DNA from 2 places in the Paenibacillus sp. J31P316 genome. Region 2 is predicted to be linked to the other one. Evidence: predicted binding sites of a transcription regulator. Region 2 holds the regulator's gene; the other holds the start of a gene.
The links. Region 2 encodes LexA, which represses DNA repair genes until DNA is damaged. Its sites were predicted from a motif close to CGAACATATGTTCG; they were not measured.

Region 1 (9,784 bases), on a different contig from region 2:
GAGATAAAATCGACGGGACATGCCTGGGTTGGCGTCTATCAAGGGACGAGCATTCACGGCAAAATGCTGTTGAGCAAAACCATGGAGGATGGCGTGACTGCATCGGTCGAGGCGGAAGGGCAAGTTTTCATTTCCATCGGCCGTGCCGATTTCGTGGATGTCACGATCGACGGCGTGCTCATTGACGACGGCAACAAGCAGGGTGGCTCGCGAAAGCTGCAATTGACGCCTGCCGAAGGTACTGCCGGTACGGATCCGAGCAATACGACAGGTACGGGGAATACGGCGACACAATAATTCATCGTCGGGGAATGGGCATCAGGACTGAAGCAATTCGGTCCTGGATGCCTTTTATTGTGAAGCGGGATACGTTATAATACGTGACATGTATGGGATAAGGATAAATAAAGGAGTTGCGGCACATGGCTGAACATTCATTCGACATCGTATCGAAAGTCGATATGCAGGAATTAAACAATGCAATTACGCAGGCGGAGCGCGAGATCGAAACCCGCTTTGACTTTAAAGGAACGAAGAGCAGCTTCGCGCTGGAGAAGAGCGATCTCGTTGTCGTCTCGGACGATGAGTACAAGCTCAAGAGCGTCATCGATATTTTGCAATCCAAGATGATCAAGCGCGGCGTGCCCATCAAGAACATGGAGTTCGGTAAAGTAGAAGCGGCTTCCTTGGGAACGGTTCGGCAAAAAATCAAGCTGAAGCAAGGCATCGAACAGGACAGTTCCAAAAAGATCAACGTTCTGATCCGCGACTCCAAGATTAAGGTGAAGAGTCAAATTCAAGGCGATTCGATCCGGGTTACCGGCAAGAGCCTCGATGATCTTCAAGCTGTCATGGCGCTTCTGAGAGGCGCGGATTTACAAATCGACCTGCAATTTACAAACTACAAATAAGTCCCAATACGCTGGTAGGCGTACATAGAACGAGGTCCCTTTCGCTGCGCGAGACGCGGCCGAACGGGACTTTTTCCAGTTTTGACACTGCCTAGGCCTTGTATTATACTTGGTTAGATAGCTTTTCGGAGGGGTTTGGGGGATACATCGATGACTGAAAGAGTGAAAGTTGTAACATTGGGCTGCGAGAAAAACCTCGTCGATTCCGAGATTATGTCGGGGTTGATTGATGCCAGAGGGTACCAGCTGGTGGATCAGGCTGACGACGCTACCGTAATCATTGTCAACACCTGCGGTTTTATAGATGCCGCGAAAGAAGAGTCCGTCAATACGATTTTGGATATGGCGGAATTTAAGCAAACGGGTCGTTTGAAGGCGCTTATCGTATCGGGCTGCCTGACACAGCGCTATAAGAAACAGCTCATGGACGAAATGCCCGAAATCGACGGCATTGTCGGAACGGGCGATTTTCATCACATTACGGACATTGTCGACGAAGCGCTTCGCGGTAAACGGCCTGTAAAGGTGGGTAATCCGGCTTTCGACTACGATCAGAAGCTGCCGCGCCTGGTTACGACGCCGCGTTATACGGCATACGTGAAGATCGCGGAAGGCTGCGATAATGCATGTACGTTCTGTTCGATCCCGATCATGCGGGGCAAATTCCGCAGCCGTTCGATTGAATCGATCGTTGCCGAAGTGCAGCAGCTTGCCGATCAAGGCGTCCGAGAGGTTAGTTTGATCGCGCAGGATTCCACGAATTATGGTACCGATCTGTATGATAAGTTCATGCTGCCCGAGCTGCTGAACCGTGTCAGCGAAGTGGAAGGGATTTCGTGGGTGCGCTTGCACTACGCATATCCAGGTTTCTTCTCGGACGAGCTGATTGCGACGATCGCAGCGAATCCGAAAGTATGCAACTATATCGATATGCCCTTGCAACACAGCGAAGATTCGATTTTGAAGCGCATGCGCCGTCCCGGACGTCAGCGCGACACTCGTGAGCTGGTCTCCCGCATTCGTGCAAGCATTCCAGACGTTGCACTGCGTACCTCGATCATTGTCGGTTTCCCGGGCGAAACGGAAGAGGACTTCAATCGTTTGTGCGATTTCGTTCGCGATATGAAATTCGACCGTCTTGGCGTCTTTACGTATTCCCCAGAAGAGGATACACCTGCCGTTCGTTTGCCGGACGCCGTGCCGGATGACGTGAAGGAATGGCGTTCCAATACGTTGATGGAAATTCAGCGCGAAGTATCCAAGGAATTGAGCGGCAAGCACATCGGCAAAGAGATCGATGTGTTGGTTGAACGCTACGACGGCCGAAGCGACGTCTACGTTGGCCGTTCGCCGTACGATGCACCTGAAATCGACGGCGAGGTGTTCATTTCCAACTGCAAAGCGGCGATCGGGGAAATTCAAAGGGTGCGGATTACGCATGCTTACGAATTTGATATGTCCGGGGAGGGGCTATAGTGAATTTAGCCAACCGCATCACGCTCGCACGCATCTTTTTGGTGCCCATCATTATGGTGCTGCTGCTTATTAACGTTGATTTGAAGCCGCTCACTTTCGACAGCTCGGATTTCTCGATTACGTGGAATCAGATTTTGGCCGCGATCGTATTTATCGTTGCGGCGAGCACGGACGGTCTTGACGGCTATATCGCACGCAAGAACAAAATCGTTACCAATCTCGGGAAGCTGCTGGATCCGCTGGCGGATAAGCTGCTCGTCGCTGCCGTGCTTATTTCCCTCGTGGAGATGGAGAAGCTGCATGCGTGGATCGCCATCGTGATCATCAGCCGCGAATTCGCGGTTACGGGATTACGGCAGATCGCTTTGCTGGAAGGCTCGGTCGTCGCTGCGAGCACGTGGGGAAAATGGAAGACGGCCGTGCAAATTACGATGATCATCGATTTGCTGCTGAACAATTTTCCGTTCGCGTTCCTCGACTTTCCGTTCGACCAAATCTCGATCTATGCGGCGGCGCTCATCACGGTGTACTCCGGGATCGATTATTTCGTCAAAAACAAAAACCTTATTCCGCTTACCGCATAGTACGACAGCCGGCATCACTCCTTCGCTTTTCATGGACAGAGAGTGATGCTTTGCTTTTCCCTGGCATGCCTGTCATTCATGATCGTATTCGTCTTCTATCCTTTACATAAGAAATGGAGTTGTTCAGATGCGTGCAGAAATCATAGCGGTCGGGACGGAACTGCTGCTCGGTCAGACCGTCAACACGAATGCGACTTATTTGTCGCAGGGGCTGGCAGAGCTCGGAATCGATGTTTATTTTCAAACGGTTGTCGGCGACAATGCAAGCCGCATTCGCGAGGCGATCACGTTGGCCAGAGCCCGCGCGGATTTGATCTTGTTCACGGGCGGACTAGGACCGACGATGGACGATTTGACGAAGGACGCCTTGGCTGAATTCCTGGACCGATCCATTGAAGAACATGCACCGAGCATGATCAAGATCGAAGCCATGTTTACGTCGCGTGGCATTCATATGGTGGAGAGCAACCGCAGGCAGGCGAACCTGATCGAAGGCAGCGATCCGCTGGACAACGAAGCGGGTCTTGCCGTGGGCAACGCGCTTACGGTGGAAGGGACGCATTACGTGCTGCTTCCGGGTCCTCCGCGCGAGATGAGGCCGATGTTCGACGGGCCGGCGAAGACTTGGCTGCGCGGCGTAATGAATGAGGAACGCCGTTTGTATTCGCGCCTGCTTAAGTTTGCCGGAATCGGGGAGTCCACGCTCGAGCAAGCGTTGATCGACTTGATCGAGACGCAGACCGACCCTTCCATAGCCCCCTATGCCAAAGAAGGCGAAGTAGCGATCAGGGTATCCACGAAAGCGCTCAGCGAGCTTGAAGCGAACGGAAGACTGGATGCGGCGGAGCTGCAAATCAAGGAACGCGTAGGACAGTTCCTGTACGCCCGTGAAGACATCACGCTGGAGGAAGCGGTCATCCGTCTGCTCCGGGCATCCGGACGAACGCTCGCCAGCGCAGAGAGCCTCACAGGCGGCCTGTTCGCTCAACTGATCACCCGGATTCCCGGAAGCAGCGGTGAGTTTACGGGAGGCGTCGTGACGTACACGAATTTAATGAAGCATCGCCTGCTTAGCATTCCATTGTCGCAGTTGGAAGGTACGGGCGCGCCGGGGGCTATCAGTGAATCGACGGCCGCTCTCATGGCGGAGCGGGTGCGGGAGCTGGCCGACAGTGATTTCGGCGTCTCGCTCACCGGGGTTGCAGGCCCTTCGGAGTCCGAAGGCAAGCCTGTGGGTCTTGTCTATTTCGGATTGTCAGAGAGAGGCAAGCAGACAAAGGTCTTTACGGCTAACATGAACGGCAACCGCGAAATGATTCGCGTGCGCGCCGTCAAGTCGCTGCTTTACCGACTTTGGCAAGCACTGTCGGGTCATGAAGGAATCTAGATCAGATTGCCAAATAAAGCTTGTCAACGTTTTCTCGATCGACTATAATCGACTTTATACGGAAGAACCGTGGCGAAGATTACTTTGCTGCGGTTCTTTTTTTTGTCTCTCTGTTGGCCAATAGAGAATAAGAATATATGTTCGTAAAAATGCTTGTCAAAGCTATCGAAACAAGGTATCATGAGAATATAAATTATGAGGGATGTGAGTTCGTTGGCGGATCGTAAAGCTGCGCTTGAAATGGCTCTGCGTCAAATAGAGAAGCAATTTGGTAAAGGCTCCATCATGAAACTCGGAGAATCGACACATATGCAAGTGGAAGTCGTATCCAGCGGTGCGCTTGCGTTGGATATCGCACTTGGAATCGGCGGCTTCCCACGCGGCCGCGTCATCGAAGTATACGGACCGGAATCTTCCGGTAAAACGACTGTAGCGCTGCATGCGATCGCCGAAGTACAGCGCGCAGGGGGACAAGCTGCTTTCATCGATGCTGAGCATGCGCTTGACCCATCGTATGCAAGCAAACTAGGCGTCAATATCGATGAGCTCTTGCTGTCACAGCCGGATACAGGCGAGCAAGCGCTTGAAATCGCCGAAGCGCTCGTACGCAGCGGCGCGGTCGACATCGTTGTCGTCGACTCCGTTGCAGCGCTCGTGCCTAAGGCCGAGATCGAAGGCGACATGGGCGATTCTCACGTCGGTCTTCAAGCTCGTCTGATGTCTCAAGCTCTGCGTAAACTTTCCGGTGCGATCAGCAAATCGAAGACGATCGCGATCTTCATCAACCAATTGCGTGAGAAAGTCGGCGTTATGTTCGGTAATCCGGAGACGACGCCAGGCGGCCGCGCTTTGAAATTCTATTCCTCGGTACGTCTTGACGTTCGTCGGATCGAATCGATTAAACAAGGCAATGACGTGGTCGGTAACCGGACACGGATTAAAGTCGTGAAGAATAAGGTTGCGCCTCCGTTTAAGCAGGCGGAAGTTGATATCATGTACGGCGAAGGCATTTCGAAAGAAGGCAGCATCGTTGATATCGGCGTCGAGCACGATATTATCCAGAAGAGCGGTGCCTGGTTCTCCTTTAACGGGGAGCGTCTGGGACAAGGCCGTGAGAATGCGAAGCAGTTCCTGAAGGAACGCAAAGACATTTCTGGCGTTATCGAGCAACAAATTCGCGAAGTCAGCAACGTTGCAGCCGCGGCGACAGCAGGCACTGCGTTCAGCGAGGACGAAGGTACCGAGGACGAATTGGAACTCGATATCGAATAACATCGGTTTGCATGGCATCGACTATTGCATAACGTTAAGCACCTGTGAAGGTGCTTTTCTTTTTTATAAGGGAGTTGAACAAGTTTGCTGACGATTACTAGCGTAGAACAGGATTCGAAGAAGAAGCAGCGGTATTTTTTGTATGTCAATGATGCGAAGGAACCGTTTACGGACGTGCATGAGGATCTATTAATCAAATTTCGACTGCTGAAAGGGCGGGAAATCGACGCCGAAGAATTGAAGCAAATCGTGTTGGAAGATAGTCATCATCGCGCCTACATTTTGGCGCTTGCGTATTTGGGGGCGAGACAGCGGACGGAAAAGGAAATCACCCGATACTTGTCTAAGAAAGAACTGGACGAGCGGTCGGCCCAGATAGCGATCGAACGGCTGCGGAAGGAAGGTCTCGTCAATGACCCGCAATATGCGGAGCTTTTTGCCGCACAGCGGATGCGTACGCAGCTGAAGGGGAGGCGCCTCCTGCAGCAGGAATTGCTTCAGCGCGGCATCAATCGGGATACGGCCAAGGAGGCCGCAGCGAAACTGAGTCCGGAATCGGAGACGGAGATGGCGGTTCGTGCCGCGATGAAGAAATGGCCCTCTATAAAAGGAGAAGAGCGTGAGAGAAAGCAGAAGCTGGCGGTCTTCTTGCTGCGCAGAGGCTTCCCTTCTTCGATCGTCCGAGATGCTGTGAAAGCAGCAGCCGAAGGGGAGCTGGAAGACGAAGATAGGCTGATGCTTGACAATTGATTTTCACAAAAGATAAAATGAGTTTGTATTCTTTCTTCTAGAATCGATTTTCCTTCCAAAAATTGATTCAAAACGATTATTTTCGTCAAATTAAGCATGCACGTTAAAAACCGGCTGGAAAACCAAATACTGTCCCAAGCGTTTGCTTAGGTGAACAACGAGGAGGTGAGATAATGCCAATCTGGGCAACTATCCTGATCGCTCTCGTTGTTGGTGCAATTTTCTTTGGTGTCGGTTATTTTATTCGAAAATCGATCGCCGAGGCCAAAATTTCAAGCGCCGAGCAGGCCGCTAGTCAGATCGTTGACAATGCGAGGAAAGATGCGGAAGCGCTTAAGAAAGAAACGGTTCTCGAAGCGAAAGATGAAGTCCACAAGCTCCGTACCGAGGCTGAGAGAGATATTCGCGAACGTCGCAATGAGGTACAGCGTCTTGAAAGACGACTGATTCAAAAAGAAGAGTCGTTGGATAAAAAAATAGAAGCGCTGGAACGCAAAGAAGAACAAGTAGCCAACAAAGAGAAGCGGATCGAGGAAACACAAGAGCAGATCGATTCACTCTACAAGCAGCAGCTTCATGAACTGGAACGGATTTCGAACTTGACGATGGAGGATGCGAAGCAAGTCATCCTGACCAACGTTGAACAAGAGGTTCGTCATGAAACAGCGCAAATGATCAAAGAGATCGAGTCGCAGGCGAAAGAAGAAGCGGATAAGAAAGCTCGTGATATTATCTCGCTTGCTATTCAACGCTGCGCAGCGGATCATGTGGCAGAAACGACGGTATCCGTCGTCGCGCTGCCGAACGAAGAAATGAAAGGCCGCATTATCGGCCGCGAAGGCCGCAACATCCGTGCACTGGAGACGTTGACCGGTATCGATCTCATCATCGACGATACACCGGAAGCGGTCATCTTGTCCGGTTTCGATCCTATTCGTCGCGAAATTGCCCGCACTTCCCTCGAGAAGCTCGTCGCGGATGGACGTATCCATCCTGCGCGGATCGAGGAAATGGTCGAGAAATCTCGTAAGGAAGTGGACGAGCGCATCCGTGAATACGGAGAGCAGGCGACGTATGAGGTCGGTGTACACGGTTTACACCCGGACTTGATCAAAATTCTTGGCCGTTTGAAATACCGTACCAGCTATGGACAGAATGTGCTGAAGCATTCCATGGAAGTCGCGTATTTGACCGGTCTAATGGCTGCCGAGCTGGGCGAAGACATTACGCTGGCAAGAAGAGCAGGATTACTGCACGATATCGGCAAAGCGCTTGACCACGAAGTGGAAGGGTCGCATGTCGAGATCGGCGTCGAGCTGGCGAAGAAATACAAAGAGCATCCGGTTGTCATCAACAGTATCGCTTCTCACCACGGCGACTGCGAGGCAACTTCGGTTATCGCCATGCTGGTCGGCGCAGCGGATGCATTATCGGCTGCACGTCCAGGGGCAAGAAGAGAGACACTCGAGACGTATATCAAACGCCTGGAGAAGCTGGAAGGCATTTCGGAATCGTTCGAAGGCGTCGAGAAATCTTACGCCATCCAAGCCGGACGCGAGGTTCGCGTCATGGTTCAACCGGACAAAATCGACGATACGGAAGCATTCCGCCTAGCGCGCGACATTACGAAGAAAATCGAGAGCGAGCTCGATTATCCGGGTCATATTAAAGTGACGGTCATCCGCGAGACGCGGGCCGTCGAATATGCCAAATAACAGCATAGCAATCAACACGAGAAAAGTGGCTGCTTGTCAGCCACTTTTCTCGTCTAAACAGAAAGGTTAGGAAGAGCATGAACGTATTATTCATTGGCGATATCGTAGGCAACGTGGGCCGCACGGCGGTCAAGAAAGTGCTTCCGGCACTGAAATCGAAATACAACCCGCATATCATTATCGCAAATGGCGAGAATGCCGCGGCAGGAAGAGGCATTACGTCAGCGATCGTAAAGGAACTGCTGGAAGCCGGCGTGCATGGCATTACGATGGGGAACCATACGTGGGACAACAAGGACATTTTCGAGTGGATCGACGATCAGCCGCGCATCGTTCGGCCGGCTAACTTTGCGCCGGAAGCGCCGGGTCAAGGCGCGACCGTCATCAAAGCCAATGGAAAAGAGCTGGCCATAATCAATCTGCAGGGCCGCACATTCCTGCCGCCGATCGACTGTCCATTTCGGTACGCGGATGAGCTGATCGAGCATTACCAGCAGCAAACGAAAAATATCCTCGTCGATTTTCACGCGGAAGCCACTTCGGAGAAAATTGCCATGGGCTGGCATTTGGATGGGAAAGCGTCGATCGTGCTCGGAACCCATACGCATGTGCAGACGAATGACGATCGGATTTTACCGAATGGAACAGCTTATATTACGGACGTCGGCATGGTCGGTCCGATGGATGGCGTGCTCGGAATGGAGCGGGGGCCAGTACTTCATAAGTTCTTGACCCAGCTGCCCGTACGGTTCGTGGTTGACGAAGGCAATTGGCATTTGCACGGCATATCGGTTGAAATCGACGATGCGACGGGCAAAGCGAAAAAAATTCAAAAAATCAGGCTGACGGAAACGGAATGGCTGCTCATGTAGCAGCCGTTTTTTTTATTTCCGGCCTATTCTCATTCGTACGTCGAAGCAAGTTTAGCCTATCCTCGTTTATGTCTAATAGTATCAAGGGAGAAATACATTCCGGATACGAAAGCAAAGCGCGTCGTTCATTTCTTGCTCTATGAAAATTCTTGCAATTCAGAAGATTTCGCCAACATAGCGCAAGAAAGAAGGAATTATTTGTTCTCTCTCGAATACTATCTTAATAGCGGTATTCATCCATCATTCCCGAGGAGGTCACTTTCATGGATGTCTTAAAAGTTTCAGCAAAGTCCAATCCAAATTCTGTTGCAGGAGCTCTTGCTGGCGTATTGCGTGAGCGCGGAGCGGCTGAATTGCAAGCAATCGGGGCTGGTGCGTTGAATCAAGCGGTAAAGGCGGTTGCGATTGCACGGGGTTTCGTCGCACCGAGCGGGGTAGACCTCATTTGCATCCCGGCATTTACGGACATTGTCATCGATGGAGAAGACCGAACGGCCATCAAGCTCATCGTCGAACCCAGATAGAACCGGGATCAAGAAGCGGCATGTAAGGAATTAGACCTGTTTACGTCGTAGGCAGGTTTTTTTGCATGGGGAAAAACTTCGGGCGGAGGCTGATAAGCCGTGGGAAACTTGCGTAAGGTAGATTTTCACTGCGATGTCTTGTGGAAGCTGCTTGAGAATCCGGCGCTTACGTTCCACAGCGACGATCACCGCAATCTTGACGTTACGCTGCCAAGATTGAAGCAGGCAGATGCGATACTTCAGACCTTTGCCATCTATGTACCGGAGCGAATGGATAAAACGATGGTTCCGAT
Region 2 (9,784 bases):
GGTGCATCGACAGAAATGTTCGATTTGACCGCCCGCGTCAGAACGGGAAGCGGCTTCTTCTCTTCCTCTTCTACGCCGCCGTTCGCTTTGAAAGCGGCCATTTCATCCTCGTACGCGCGGCGATGATCGGGGTTCATCAGCTTGTTGGCAATATCCAAGCCATCCATGGCATCTTTCGCATACAGCACAAGACCATCGTATTCGGGACCGATACGCGTCTTCGTGAATTTCCGCGTCAGTGCGGCGCCGCCGACCATGATCGGCGCGTCAATGCCGGCATTGCGCAAATCCTGTGCCGTCACGACCATTTGCGCCGCGGATTTGACGAGAAGACCGGACAAACCGATCGCGTCGACCGGCTCTTTCCGATAGGCTTCGATCAACTGCTCCGGCGGTACCTTGATACCGAGGTTGATGATTTTGTAACCGTTATTGGACAAGATGATTTCAACCAAATTCTTGCCGATATCATGTACGTCGCCCTTAACGGTCGCAAGAATGATTTTTCCTTTAACCGCGGATTCCGTCTTCTCCATGTGCGGCTCCAGATACGTTACCGATGCCTTCATGACCTCGGCGCTCTGCAGCACCTCCGCCACGATCAGCTCGTTGTTGTTGAACAGCCGGCCGACCTCTTCCATCCCCCGCATCAGCGGTCCGTTAATGATTTCGAGCGGCGAATATTTTCCCATGGCTTCGTCCAAATCGGGATACAAGCCTTCTTTCGTACCTTCCACGACGTACGAACCGAGCCGCTCCTCCAGCGTCAGCGAGGATACTTTCTCTTTCTTCACGACCTTCTTCTCGCGGAAAGCCGCGACGAACGCAGCGAGCGTCTCGTCGTTCGTGTTATAGATCAGCTCTTCGGCCAAACGGCGCTCTTCCTCCGGAATGGACGCGTAGCGCTCAAGCTTCTCCGTGTTGACGATCGCGTAATCGAGGCCAGCCTTCGTCGTATGGTAGAGATACACCGAGTTCAGCACTTCGCGGCCCGCATCCGGCAAGCCGAAGGAAATATTGCTTAGGCCGAGAATCGTCTTCGCGCGCGGATATTTGGCCTTGATCATCTTGATGCCTTCGATGGTCTCGACTGCGGAGCCGATGTATTGCGGATCGCCGGAACCGACCGGGAACATGTTCGGGTCGAAAATGATATCCTCCGGCTGCATGCCGTACTTCTCCGTCAACAGCTCGTACGAACGCGTCGCCACTTCCATCTTCGCTTCGCGCGAGACTGCCTGACCGCGCTCGTCGATGAGAATACAGACGACCGCAGCACCGTAACGATGAATGAGCGGCAAAATCTTCTCGAACTTCGATTCGCCGTCCTCCAGGTTGATGGAGTTGATGATCGCCTTGCCTTGCGAATATTTGAGCCCCAGCTCGATGATATGATCGTACGTCGAATCGAGCATCAGCGGTACTTTGATCTTCTTCACGACTTCCGGCAGGAACCGGTGCACCGCATACTCCTCGTCGATATCCGTATCCTGCAGATTGATATCGATGACATGCGCGCCGCCCTTTACCTGGGCACGGGCGATTTCGGATGCCTCGTCGAACTTTTCTTCCTTGATCAGCCGTTTGAATTTCCGCGAACCGGAAATATTCGTCCGTTCGCCGATCATGATCGGCCGGTTGTCCTCTTCAATGAAGACCGTCTCGATTCCGGAAACGGCCGGCGGATGCTCGCCGTACTGCTTGCGCGGCTCGTAGTTCGCAAGCGTCTCGGCCATGGCGCGAATATGCTCCGGCGTCGTGCCGCAGCAGCCGCCTGCGATATTCAGCCAGCCGTTCGCGGCGAAATCGGCAATCTTCTTCGCAAGCGACGCGGGCGATTCATGATAATTTCCGTTCTCGTCCGGCAGTCCCGCATTCGGATAACAGCTGACTGCAGTCCGTGCGATTGCCGACAACGAGCGAATGTGGTCACGCATGAATTCTGGGCCCGTGGCGCAGTTCAGGCCGATTGAGATCGGATTCATATGCTCCAGGGAAATGTAGAACGACTCGATGTTCTGTCCCGCAAGCGTCGTGCCCATCGGCTCGATCGTTCCCGAAATCATAAGCGGCAGCGTGACGCCTGTCTCCTCATAAGCTTTGTGAATGCCGATCGTGCCGGCTTTGACGTTCAGCGTATCCTGCGACGTCTCAAGCAGCATGGCATCGACGCCGCCCTCGATTAACGCCAGCGCCTGTTCGTAATAGTCGTCGACGAGCTTGTCGAACGTCACCCCGCCCGTTACGGATAGCGTTTTGGTCGTCGGACCGAGCGCGCCGGCTACGAATCTAGGCTTGTCCGGCGTCGAGTATTTATCCGCCGCGGCACGAGCAAGCTTGGCAGCAGCGAGGTTGATCTCGCGCGCTTTCTCCGGAATGTCGTATTCCGCCAGTACGACGCCGGTGGCACCGAACGTATTCGTCTCGAGAATATCCGCGCCAGCGGCCAAATAAGCTTCATGTATATCTTGAATGACGTCCGGCCGGGTCAGCACGAGCATTTCGTTGCAGCCCTCCAGCTCCTCGCCGCCAAAATCGGCCGGTCCCAAGTCGCGCTGCTGGATCATCGTCCCCATTGCGCCGTCCAAAATCAGAATGCGTTTCGCCATTGATTCTTGTAGTGTAGGTTTCGTCATTGGTGCACTTCCCTTCCAAAGCTGCCGCTCGCAAGCCGAACCTTTTTTCAAGGCCTGCCCAAGGTTTCAGCTAAAAATCATTTCCTTATACTCTATCAGAATTCGACCTTTGTGAAAAGGCATTTCCAACCTCGCGGCGCTTGCTTCGACCGCTCTGTCGACAGACCAACCAATATGTTTTATAATTATTCTTATCGGAATTACGAAATTAAGTTGAAAGCAGGGGATAGGTATGGCTGAAATCCGTATTCGCAACACGAACGAACGCATTTCCGGCGAAGAGAACGTTCGCGCGTTTCTAGACAATCAAGAGGTATTGTACGAGCATTGGGATGCCGCCAAGCTCCCGGCTGAGCTTCAAAACAAATTCGTGCTGAACGACGAAGAGAAAGCCACAGTCCTCTCGACGTACGATGCCGAGATCCGCGAATTGGCCGCACGCCGCGGTTACCAGATCTGGGATGTTATCACCCTGTCGGACGCAACGCCGAATATCGAAGAGCTGCTGAAGAAATTCGAACAGATTCATACGCATACGGAAGACGAGATCCGCGGCATCGTATCCGGACGCGGCATCTTCATTATCAAAGGCGACGAGCAGACGGGCTACTTCGACGTCGAGCTGGAAGCGGGCGACGTGATCTCCGTTCCGGAGAACAAGGCGCATTTCTTCACGTTGATGGACAATCGCGAAATCATTGCCGTTCGCTTGTTCATCGAGAAGGATGGCTGGATTGCGAATAATATCGAGGATCCTTCGTTCGCGTAAGGGCATGACCTGCGGTCGGAATGGGTTTCCGCTCGCTGTTGTAGTTCGGATTTCTTTGATTATGTAAGAGAGTATCGGTAGAAATCAGACTACAAAGGCGACCGCTGACGCTGCTTCAACTCCATTCCGACCTCCGGTCACTTCTCGCTAACGCTCACTATTTAAAAACAACAAACAAAAAGGAGCCCCGTCCATAGATAGGGCTCCTTTTGTTTGTTGTTGAATTCGCAGTGATTAGCTAGCCCCAGTGTAAAGATTAGCATTGCAATTGCAGCAAGGGAACATAGCGGTTTCAAGGCTTACGCAAGCAGAGGAAGCAGCTCTTCCAAATGCTTGATTTCATGCGTAGGAATGATTTCATCATTGCGCTTCACGCCGTGGCGATTAATCCACACCGACGTCATGCCGATCGTGTTGGCGCCGAGTATATCCGTCGTCAGCTTGTCGCCGACCATGATGCCGTGCTCGGGCTCGATACCGAGCTTGTCCAGCGCATGACGGAAGATTTCGGCGGACGGCTTGCCTTTGCCGAACTCGCCGGAAATGATGATATGGTCGAAGTAAGGAACGATGTCCGGCACGCCGGCCAGCTTCTCACGCTGCAGATCCGGGGATCCATTGGTCAACAGCAGCAGCTTGTAGCTGCCCTTGAGCTTGTTCAGCACGGCGAACGTTTCTTCGTAGACGTAAGGGCGTCTGCGGCGTTCTGCCGGGAATTGCTCCGCCAGCTGCGCACCCAATTCTTCGTTATCGATGCCGAGAGCTAGCAGACCGCGCGTCCAGGCTTCCTTCCGGTAAGCAGGCGCCAGCTTCTGCAACTTGCGGAATTCCTCTTGTTCCCCTTCAAGGAAGTTGGCCCACAATCCCTCGAACGGGTTGATGCCGATCATCTTGGTGAACGGGAACGTCTCATACGATTCATAGAGACCGCGAGCCTCGCGTCGAACCGCTTCTTCTAATGCCTTAGCGTCTACGCCTGTTTGGGCGGCGGCCGCTTCGCAGGTCGCGTCGAACGCTTCCTGCACGCTGCGGTCATCCCACAGCAACGTATCATCCAAATCGAACAGGACTGCTTGTTTAGCCATTGTCTCTCTTGCACTCCACTCTTATTGTTTTTCGGTAAACGGGATTTCGTGCTGTTCCGCGAAAGCTTTCAAACGAACCGCCATCGCTTCCGTCGGGTAACGGTTCATGACGCGCGAGTAGACCCAGTTGCCGCCTTTATGCTGCTCGATGATGACGTAACCCTTCTGGGAGGTAATCGCTTTAATGTTGGAGACATTGACGTCGCGATCTCCCGTCATCCGACGGGAACGAACGAAGTCGCGACCCACGGACAGATACGGCCTACGTAGCGTGAAAACGCCCGCGAGCAGAATATACAGCCCGATCGTTACCCAGAACATCGTGTCGTCCGGCTTGAACTCCTTCGAAGTGACGGTTACGATCACATAGAACAGGATGAAGAGCAGCAAGAACGCTGGCATGAGATAGCTGCGGCCCTTGTATGTATCCAAGCCCTCTTTGCTGGATTTTGCTGACATTAGCGGACTTTGTCCGTGTTTTTTGCGCTGCTTGTTAATTTGCTCTTGGTTTTTCTGTACTTTACGCTGCCACGATCTTGACACGGTTGATCCCCCTTAACATTCTTCAAGCCTCTCTCTTCTTGCTCTGGTCGCCGTCAGAACGGACGCACGAACTTGGCGATAAACCGGTTTGGATATTCGCTCGGCAGTGCGCTGATATCGTTCAACGCTTGCCAGACGTCGTCCGGCATCGTCCAGCCGGTGGCACCCATATTATCTTCGTATTGCGCCAGCGTGCTGGCGCCGAAGATCGGCGACGTGATGCCCTCGCGCCGCAGCAGCCAAGCTAATGCCACTTGCGAAGGCGTCTTGTCCAATTGATCGGCCGCAGACCGCACGGCTTCGAGGATCGCGAAATTCTGCTCCGTCGCCCGAAGACCCCAAGAGCTTTCCCCTTGCTTCGCTGTCAGCCGTCCTTCCGTTGGCTCTTCGTTGGAATAGCGGCCCGTTAGGAATCCTCCGCCAAGCGGAGCCCACGGAATGATACCGACATTCTCCTCGAGGCAGAGGGACAGCATCTCGCGGTCCATTTCCCTGCTGACGAGGCTGTATTGCGGCTGAATGGATATAAAGCGTGCGTAACGGTTTCGGTCGCTGACAGCAAGCGACTTCATGAGCTGCCATGCGAAGAAATTCGAACAGCCGATATAGCGCACTTTCCCTGCCGTAATCAGATCATCCAGGGCCCGCATCGTCTCTTCGATCGGCGTTGCATGATCCCATACATGGACTTGGTAGAGGTCGATATAGTCGGTATCCAGCCGTTTCAGGCTCGCTTCGACCGCATCCATGATATGTTTGCGCGAGACGCCGCCGCTGTTCGGATGCTCGCCGGTCATGAACCGGACCTTCGTGGCAAGCACGACTTCTGAACGACGGTTCTTGATCGCTTTGCCGACGATCGTTTCCGAACGACCTTGTACATATACGTTGGCGGTATCGAGGAAGTTTCCGCCCCTGTCCAGGAAATCGTGCATCATCGTGATGGAATCCGACTCGCTCGTCGTATTGCCGAAGGTCATCGTGCCCAGGCATAGTTCCGAAACCGCAAGCCCGCTGCGGCCTAATAGCCGATATTGCATTTGGTTTCCCTCCTTGTACTTAGGTGGACAGTCTTCCTAATGCTTAATCGAGTCTCCGCCGTCCTCTTCGTCTTCCACGTACTTAATCGTATCGAGTTGGTTGCGGAAATTACGTTTGAAATTGTCCAAGTAGATGCGGCGAAGCTCGTCGCGTTCTGCCTGCTCTTCCGGGGTCAAGCCGATGGATTTATTCTTTCTGGAAAGCTCGTTGATGCGAGCGATGATTTTCTCCATTCTATTCGCGCTCCTCTCGTCATTCTGGTCAACATCACATTCTTTACTTTGACATTTTTAATTGCCCATTGTCAAGGCAAGAGCGACTCGCGCCCGCACTGGCAGGACACCCTTACGGAAAAACAAAAAAAGACCGAACGCGTTCCCGTTCGGCCTTCTGTTCCAGACATTCATATAATGAGAGAAAACATTCTAGCTGCTTAAAGGAATAATAAGCGTCTGTCCTGCCTTCAACTCGCTGGAGCTTAGGTTATTTCGCTTCTGCAAATCGAATACGATGCGTCGAATATCGTCGCCTTCCTTGCGAACGCTGCTTGCAATCTCCCACAGCGTATCGCCAGAGCCGACCGTAATAACTCGTTCGGCTTCGCTTGGTCCTGCGGGACGTTCGCCATCAGCATGTCCCGTTACTAACGATAGTCCGGCAAACAAGAGCACGAAGAGCAGAGACGCAGCTGCGATTCTGACAAGAACCCGTTCAACGGAACGTTCCTTTCTTGAACGGTCAGCCTTCCGTACTTGGGCAGAATTTCCTTTATAAGTAGTTGAGTATGAAGATATTGTTTGCATCATGATCAGCACCCCAAACGTTTGTTCTGTTTTGTGATTTCAGAATAACACGAACACCCGTTTGCAGTCAACACCTTTTAGAACGTTTGTTCGCACGAAAATACGAACCTATGTTTCTCGAACTTATGTTTGTACGAACTCCGGTTCTGTGCTATAATTTGACACAAATGAATCTTTTGGAGTGATTCCGGTGTCGAAACTTTCTAACCGCCAGCAGGCGATACTCGAATTCATCAAGTCGGAAGTTCGGGAGAAGGGCTATCCGCCATCCGTTCGCGAAATCGGCGAAGCGGTCAGCCTCGCTTCCAGTTCTACCGTACATGGCCATCTGGACCGCTTGGAGAAGAAGGGCCTGATCCGCCGCGACCCGACGAAACCGCGCGCGATCGAGATTTTGGACGGCGATAACAACGAGCTTCCCTTCCCGCTTGCGATCGCCAAGGTGCCTGTCGTCGGTAAAGTTACCGCCGGCGTTCCGATTACCGCGACGGAGAACATCGAAGAGTACTTCCCGCTCCCTGCCGATAAAGTGGGCGACCATAACGTGTTCATTCTGAGCGTTATCGGCGAGAGCATGATCGAGGCAGGCATTCATGACGGCGACTACGTCATCGTCCGCCAGCAGCAGAATGCATCAAACGGCGACATCGTCGTTGCCATGACGGAAGACGACGAAGCAACGGTCAAGACCTTCTATAAAGAGAAGGATCATATCCGTCTGCAGCCGGAGAATTCCACGATGGAGCCGATCCGCCTGCGCAACGTCAGCATTCTTGGTAAAGTCATTGGTCTTTTCCGCGACATTCACTAATTCAACCCATTTAAGGGGCAGTCACCGCTTATCCAAGCGTCTGGCTGCCCCTTTTATCGTGGTTCGACTCTTCTTCTGCCTCGTTCATCCGCTTTAGCCTGTAATCTCCCGGAACAACAAGTTGCGGTACGTAAATTTGCTGCTCGCATATTTAAAGTCGCAACTTACACCTGAGAAGCGGATCTGGATACTTTTCAATGCCGCGGTCGTTACCTTCTGTCGAATGAGAGCGCGAACGCGTGTGGTTTGATTTCCGTTGATCGCGGCTGCGAGCGCCGCCGCGTACGTTTTCGAGGATGCAAGCGCCCTATAGAACGGAAGTAGTGCTCGTGCGATCGCTTGGTGTATGGGCGTGGAGAACGTGAACTGCGTCAATCCGGGCGGAATTGTCGTTCCGTTCGAATATTGTAGCACCGGTTCCTCAAAGGCGAAATCGACGAAATAGCCGATGCCGTTAACCGAAAAGCTGTCCAGCTTAGCTGTCTTCACGACCGATTTGAACATGGCAAGCAGCGCATCCAAATCAGCCTTCCTGACCGCCTTCGACCAACGAAGCGCAAAGCTTCGATTGCCTGCAATCTTCCTATAGAAAGGGATCATGCTGGCAGCTACTCGGGAGAGTATCGATCCGCTGATCTGAAACGTCTCGGCTTTTGCCCTTACCTTCCCTGTCACATGAACCACATCCTTTCGAAAATGCCTATTGCGGCATTGTATGCAGCGAAGGACATACAAGTGCGGAATAACAAGCCTCCCTACCCTGCTACTCCTGCTACTCCTGCTCCTCCCCCATCTTCCTACTCCTCCTAATTGCGAAACATTCAGCGTGCAAAACGCAAAAAAAAGCCCTTGACGCCATCGGCGCCAAGGGCTTCTGAATACTAGTATAGGGTCAGATACTGATCGCGTTCCCACTCGTGGATCTGCGTGCGGTACATATCCCACTCGATTTCCTTCAATTCATAGAAGTGAGCCAGTGCGTGGTCGCCCAGCGCATCGCAGATGACCTGGCTGCGAAGAAGCTCGGTGAGCGCTTCCTTCAGGTCGTCCGGCAAGCTAGGGATGCCTTCGTCGATCCGCTCTTCGTCGGTCATCACGTAGATGTTCCGGTCCGTAGGAGCAGGAAGCGGCAGCTTGTTATGAATGCCATCCAAGCCTGCCTTCAACATGACGGCAAGTGCCAGGTACGGGTTAGCCGCCGGATCCGGGCTGCGCACTTCGATCCGGGTGCTAAGACCGCGGGAAGCCGGAATACGGATCATCGGACTACGGTTGCTTGCCGACCAAGCGACGTAGCAAGGTGCTTCGTAACCGGGAACAAGACGCTTGTACGAATTAACCGTTGGATTCGTGATTGCCGCGAACGAACGAGCATGGCGCAGCATGCCGGCCATATAATAGCGCGCGACTTGGCTCAAGCCAAGCTTGTCGCTCTCATCGTAGAAGGCATTAACGTTGCCGCGGAACAGCGACTGGTGACAGTGCATGCCGGAGCCGTTTACGCCGAACAGCGGTTTCGGCATGAACGATGCGTGGAGGCCATGCTGGCGCGCGATCGTTTTGACGACGAGTTTGAACGTTTGAATCTGGTCGGCCGCTTTGATGGCGTCTGCGTATTTGAAGTCGATCTCGTGCTGCCCTGGCGCCACTTCATGGTGAGATGCCTCGATCTCGAAGCCCATCTCTTCCAGCGTCAGTACGATTTCGCGGCGGCAGTTCTCGCCAAGGTCCATCGGCGCAAGGTCGAAGTAACCGCCTTGGTCGTTCAGCTCCGTTGTCGGATTGCCGTTGGCGTCTGTTTTGAACAGGAAAAATTCCGGTTCAGGACCGACGTTCATGGACGTGAAGCCCAGCTCTTCCGCTTCTTTAAGCACGCGCTTCAGAATACCGCGCGGGTCTCCGGCGAAAGGCGTTCCGTCCGGCATATAAACATCGCAAATCAAACGGGCGATGCGATCTTCCGCTACCCATGGGAATACGACCCATGTATCCAAATCCGGATAGAGGTACATATCGGATTCTTCGATCCGCACATAACCTTCGATGGACGAGCCGTCGAACATCATCTTGTTGTCGAGCGCTTTCTCAAGCTGGCT

Region 1: the regulator LexA is predicted to act here: its motif matches at 4,489-4,502, upstream of recA (recombinase RecA).

The regions. Positions count from the first base shown of each region.
Region 1 is NZ_JBWDNI010000002.1:735,733-745,516, reverse strand. Features, by position in the region: gene AC0YNU_RS08715 (helix-turn-helix domain-containing protein) at 1-297, shown strand, start outside; gene AC0YNU_RS08710 (YajQ family cyclic di-GMP-binding protein) at 423-911, shown strand; gene rimO (30S ribosomal protein S12 methylthiotransferase RimO) at 1,062-2,387, shown strand; gene pgsA (CDP-diacylglycerol--glycerol-3-phosphate 3-phosphatidyltransferase) at 2,387-2,971, shown strand; gene AC0YNU_RS08695 (competence/damage-inducible protein A) at 3,099-4,358, shown strand; gene recA (recombinase RecA) at 4,572-5,630, shown strand; gene AC0YNU_RS08685 (RecX family transcriptional regulator) at 5,715-6,380, shown strand; gene rny (ribonuclease Y) at 6,554-8,095, shown strand; gene AC0YNU_RS08675 (TIGR00282 family metallophosphoesterase) at 8,173-8,967, shown strand; gene AC0YNU_RS08670 (stage V sporulation protein S) at 9,231-9,491, shown strand; gene AC0YNU_RS08665 (dipeptidase) at 9,591-9,784, shown strand, end outside.
Region 2 is NZ_JBWDNI010000001.1:429,037-438,820, forward strand. Features, by position in the region: gene metH (methionine synthase) at 1-2,636, opposite strand, end outside; gene AC0YNU_RS01840 (1,2-dihydroxy-3-keto-5-methylthiopentene dioxygenase) at 2,869-3,405, shown strand; gene AC0YNU_RS01845 (HAD family hydrolase) at 3,705-4,490, opposite strand; gene AC0YNU_RS01850 (hypothetical protein) at 4,512-5,033, opposite strand; gene AC0YNU_RS01855 (aldo/keto reductase) at 5,087-6,073, opposite strand; gene AC0YNU_RS01860 (DUF896 domain-containing protein) at 6,110-6,307, opposite strand; gene AC0YNU_RS01865 (LysM peptidoglycan-binding domain-containing protein) at 6,500-6,880, opposite strand; gene lexA (transcriptional repressor LexA) at 7,068-7,688, shown strand; gene AC0YNU_RS01875 (hypothetical protein) at 7,782-8,363, opposite strand; gene glnA (type I glutamate--ammonia ligase) at 8,570-9,784, opposite strand, start outside.